DNA from 2 places in the Paenibacillus sp. FSL R10-2199 genome. Region 1 is predicted to be linked to the other one. Evidence: riboswitches for the same ligand, from Rfam matches in the RefSeq annotation. Region 1 holds a riboswitch; the other holds the start of a gene.

Region 1 (2,202 bases):
TCTTCAGCTTGTATTTCATAAGCTCCAGTGCCGCCGTAAGTTCCGTGAGCTGCTCTTCAATCAACGTTTTATGCCCGTCCAGCACACTGTAGCATTCCTCGTAGTCCTCTTCCGCTGAAGCCCTGATATATTCTTGAATGGTGCGCAGTGGCATATGGGTTCTTTTGAGAATAGCGACGAAATGCACCCGGTCCAGCTCACGCCTGCTGTATGCCCGCTGGCCGTTCTCCTTGCGGCTTGCCGGGGGCAGGAGCTTGATTTTCTCATAATAGCGGATGGTATCCTGGCTGAGTCCTGTCCGCTCTGCTACCTCGGCGATCGTAAAAACAGGCTCCATTGGCTGCTGGCCTCCTTCTTAATCTAGCTTCTTAATCCAGCTTCTTAGTTTGGCTTTCAGTCTTGGTAATTTACTGACCGTCTGCCCTTACAGAATCAAATGATAATCCCTGGAGTAGGGTCCAAGTCAAGCATTCGGGAAGCGGGAATTAGGCCCTCCCGGATGTATGGTTTGTGCGGCTAGAAAGGTACACTTTTCGTAGAATCAGGCTCTAATTCAGGTACAAATTGTAAACCGCCATAATTACTCTAATAACACATTCACGAATCTATTTGCCAGACGGGTAACGCTTACTTCATCTTCAATCTCTCATTATCTCCCGATTACTCACTAATACGCCATTTCACAAAAAATCAATATCGACGGCGTTTCCGGTCTAACGCATTAATATTTCCGGAGTTCCCTCACCGCTGCCTCCCAAAAATAAAAAACGGCGATTGAGCGAGATAAACGGATGATAATCGGCCACATATATGGTTTTAGTCTCCAATATTCCTCGCGAAGCAGCAATTTATTGCAAATCCGGCGCAGAAGCACTCTTTTCCATTTTTACAAATACAATCCTGAAAGGGTATGATTCGTGTTGAAAGTTACCAGCGATAATGTGAATGCACGCTGAATTTCCGCCAAGCGGAAAACGGGGGAACCATCAGGCCGCAGGCCTACTTGGGGTGAATCCGAAGGAGACTTCAATTACGCAGTCTCAAAAGGTAGGGCGACTCTCACCGTCCGAATCCGACAGCTAACCCCGTAAGCGTAAAGAGAGAGATCTTGATCCGCCACGATTTTGCCCCAGGCTTCTTACGCCTGTAACAAAACCGCAGCAGAGGTCCTCCTCTGTCTGCGGTTTTTTGCGCACTTATTCCGGCGGATCAGCATTTCGGCAAACCTATCAACTACATATCCAAACTATAAATCGCCCACATTCAGGAAGGAACGTGTCCACATGCCAGACCCATTATCGTCCAATGCAGTTCCCGCTGCCGGATTCACCAGCTATATTGAGCAATATAGCGGAACCATCTATGCGCTAAGCTGTCTCCTGCTGGAGAAGGGCGCCCGCGCCGATCAAGCCGCAATTGCTACATTCGCGGCACTCTATGAGCCTTGGCTCAAGGGCAGCATCCAAGCAGATGCTTACTCCCTTGCCTCCTACAGGGAATGCATCCGGCAATGCTCGCTGGTTGCTCAAGACCGCGGCCGCTGCTCTTCTGCCCTGCTCACCTGGGAGGATCAGATCGCCAGCGCCTTATGGTACGGCATCCAGCTGCCGCTGCCCGAGATCAGCCTCATCCTGCAGCGAAGCGTTCCTGAGCTGAAAGCGCAGCTCAGAGGGATTCGCGAACAGATGGCTGCTGCGCGGCCAGCTGTCCCGCGTCCGTCGGCGGGATAGGGAGCTGGGTGGGGCCTGCAACAATAGACTCAAGCATGCTGCTGCGATCCATGCGGACTGTAGATCCGTTATTTCGCCCAATCAGTCGAATCAGCGATCCATGCGGACTCAGAGGACCTTAACTAACCAGTTTCGCCTCATTTTGAGCTCCATCGAACAATATAAGCGCGCCTGAGTCCGCAACGGGCAAAAAAGCAGGCTTTTTCACAAAATAAGGTCCTCTCAGTCCGCGTAGCAAGCGCTGCATAGAGTAAATCCGCTGACGTCGTACATATTAATAAAAGCCGCAGCATCCGCCACGGCTCTCCATTTGCTAATGCTATGCTATCTGTTCCAGTGCCAGAAATCAGCGCTTGCCCTTGCCGCCCTTGGCGAACCGCCAAAAAGCCATGCAGCATCCGAGCAGCCCGACGCCCAGCAAGATGGTCTGCAGTGCTCCCAGCCAGGTTGATTTGTCCGACGGGATCAGGCT
Region 2 (2,202 bases), 4.9 Mb from region 1:
TGCAGTGAAGCTGATCTCCTTCATTGAAGATCTGGAATCCAAGGGTCTGATCAAAGTGCTCGGGGTCACGGACAAGGATGCCTACTATGCCTCCATTGCCAATCCGGCCACTGCGCTGATCTTCTCCAGTGTCGGCGGCTACAAAACGTTCGCCGGCATGGCCGCAGAGAGTGGAATTGATCTCGGCGTATCCATGATTCCTGCCGGAGAAGACGGCAAACGGGGCGTCCCGGTCGGCGGATCGAATACGTATCTGGCGAATACGGGAACGGATAATGAGAAGGCGGCCGCTTTCGAATTCATGAAATGGCTGTCGGATACCGAGCAGGCGGCGTATGCTTCTGCCAATACCGGATATCTTCCGACCCGTCTTACTTCCCTGGACACAGACTTGATGAAAGAGACCATAGCTGCTTTCCCTGGCTACAAGGTCGCTTCCGAAGAGCTGGAATTCAGCAAAATGCGTCCGATGACCGGTACGTACCATGAGATTGAAGATCTGATGGGCACACGCATCAACGATATCTGGCTGGAGAACCTGCCAATTCAGGACAGCCTGGACACGCTCGCCAAAGAGGTGGATGACATCCTGAACCGCTGATTATAGATGATGTTTAAAGCAAGCAGAGCAGTGAGTCTCCGGTAACGGGAGAATCGCTGCTCTGCTTTTTGGGTTCACTGCGGCTGGTTTCTGCGCGTGTTGGGCAAATTCACCTAAGCTATTCATTCATAGACGAATATGGGCTATACTGAAGTTTCTGTTAATCTATATCCGCAAAAATATATGTAATCGCTGAGTTCCGTAATGGAAGCGGGGAAACCAAGTTTTCTGGGGTGAATCTCGAGGAATCGAGTAGGGCTACTCTTCAAGCCCGAATCCGGCAGCTAACTCCGTAAGCGACATGAGAGGATGCACAGGTAATGCCGTATATTGACGTCAATGGAACTACCCTCTATTACGAGGTGTCGGGCAGTGGTCTGCCCATTGTTTTTATTCATGATTATTCGACTTCACATCATCTGTTCGAGCCTCAGGCGGAGTATTTCAGCAAGCGGGCGAAAGTGATCTTGTTTGACCTAAGAGGGAATGGGCAATCCGGTAAAATGGATGTGGAGATCAGCCGGATTGTAGACACGCAGTGTGAAGATCTGAAGGGATTATTGGATGGACTGTCCGTAGAACGGGCCGTCATCGTAGCTTGTTCCAGCGGTGCTGTGCTTGCCCAGAAATTCGCCTATCTGAATCCTGAACGGGTAATTAATCTGGTGTTGGTGGACAATTACATCCTAGGAGATTGTACGTCCAAAGGCAGCAAAGTGCTGGAGCTCTTTCAAATCTGCGCATGGGCCGCCCATTATCTTCCGGCTGAAATGTTCATCCGTTCTTTGCGCATTACATATAACAAATGGCTGTCTGCGTATCATATTCTGAGAAGAGAGCTTGTCCATGAACGGACAACAGAATTGATTAAACAGCGTCTGGCACTAAGACATACGGACAGCTACGGGTTTGCACTAAGGCTGCAGGTTCCCGTTCTTTGTGTATCAGGCAATCAGAATGAGCGGGTTCTGGAGCAGGTGAGACAAACAGCGGCCAAATATCCGCTCGCCACGCTGGCAATACTGGAAGATGCCATGTATCCCAGCCATTTATGTCAGCCGCAGCACTTCAACCGGCTACTGCTTGATTACCTGAAAGACCAGCAATGCTTCCAGCGGAAAATTTATTAACGGCACCTGTAGAAAATCTTTGACAAGTATAACAGGTACCGTTATAATAAATTCAACAGGTACCGTTACATTGATTGACAGGTACCGTAAATATATCCCTGGGAGGATTCATAATGAATATGAATGCTGAATTGTACGACAAGCTCGCCAAGCTGCAATGGCTGTTGCAGAGACAGCATCTGAAGAACCACGCCGCTGTTGGCCCTATGGCAGATACGTCACGGGGACAAGGCAGGATCATGGCGTTTCTCCGGATGAAGGACGGAATCAGCACGAAGGATTTATCCTATATGCTGGACATTCGTGTATCCTCGCTCAATGAATTGCTGGCCAAACTGGAGAAGGCCGAATATATCACCCGTCAGCCTTCCGAGACAGATAAACGCATCATGCTGATTTATCTGACGGCGAAAGGGCGGGAGGAAGAGGGCCAGGAGGTTGAGGGCGGCAGCATATTTTCAGTCCTGTCTC

The links. A riboswitch is a leader RNA that binds a small molecule or an ion and turns the genes downstream of it on or off. The one in region 1 is predicted to bind cyclic di-AMP.
Region 2: another riboswitch for cyclic di-AMP. It lies ahead of NYE33_RS22750 (alpha/beta fold hydrolase); the one in region 1 lies ahead of NYE33_RS01260 (hypothetical protein).

What each region holds. Positions count from the first base shown of each region.
Region 1 covers NZ_JBBOBO010000001.1:297,001-299,202, forward strand. Annotated here, with positions in the region: gene NYE33_RS01255 (MerR family transcriptional regulator) at 1-337, opposite strand, end outside; cyclic di-AMP (ydaO/yuaA leader) riboswitch at 941-1,108, shown strand; gene NYE33_RS01260 (hypothetical protein) at 1,284-1,730, shown strand; gene NYE33_RS01265 (hypothetical protein) at 2,077-2,202, opposite strand, start outside.
Region 2 covers NZ_JBBOBO010000001.1:5,185,882-5,188,083, reverse strand. Annotated here, with positions in the region: gene NYE33_RS22755 (ABC transporter substrate-binding protein) at 1-601, shown strand, start outside; cyclic di-AMP (ydaO/yuaA leader) riboswitch at 782-914, shown strand; gene NYE33_RS22750 (alpha/beta fold hydrolase) at 922-1,731, shown strand; gene NYE33_RS22745 (MarR family winged helix-turn-helix transcriptional regulator) at 1,845-2,202, shown strand, end outside.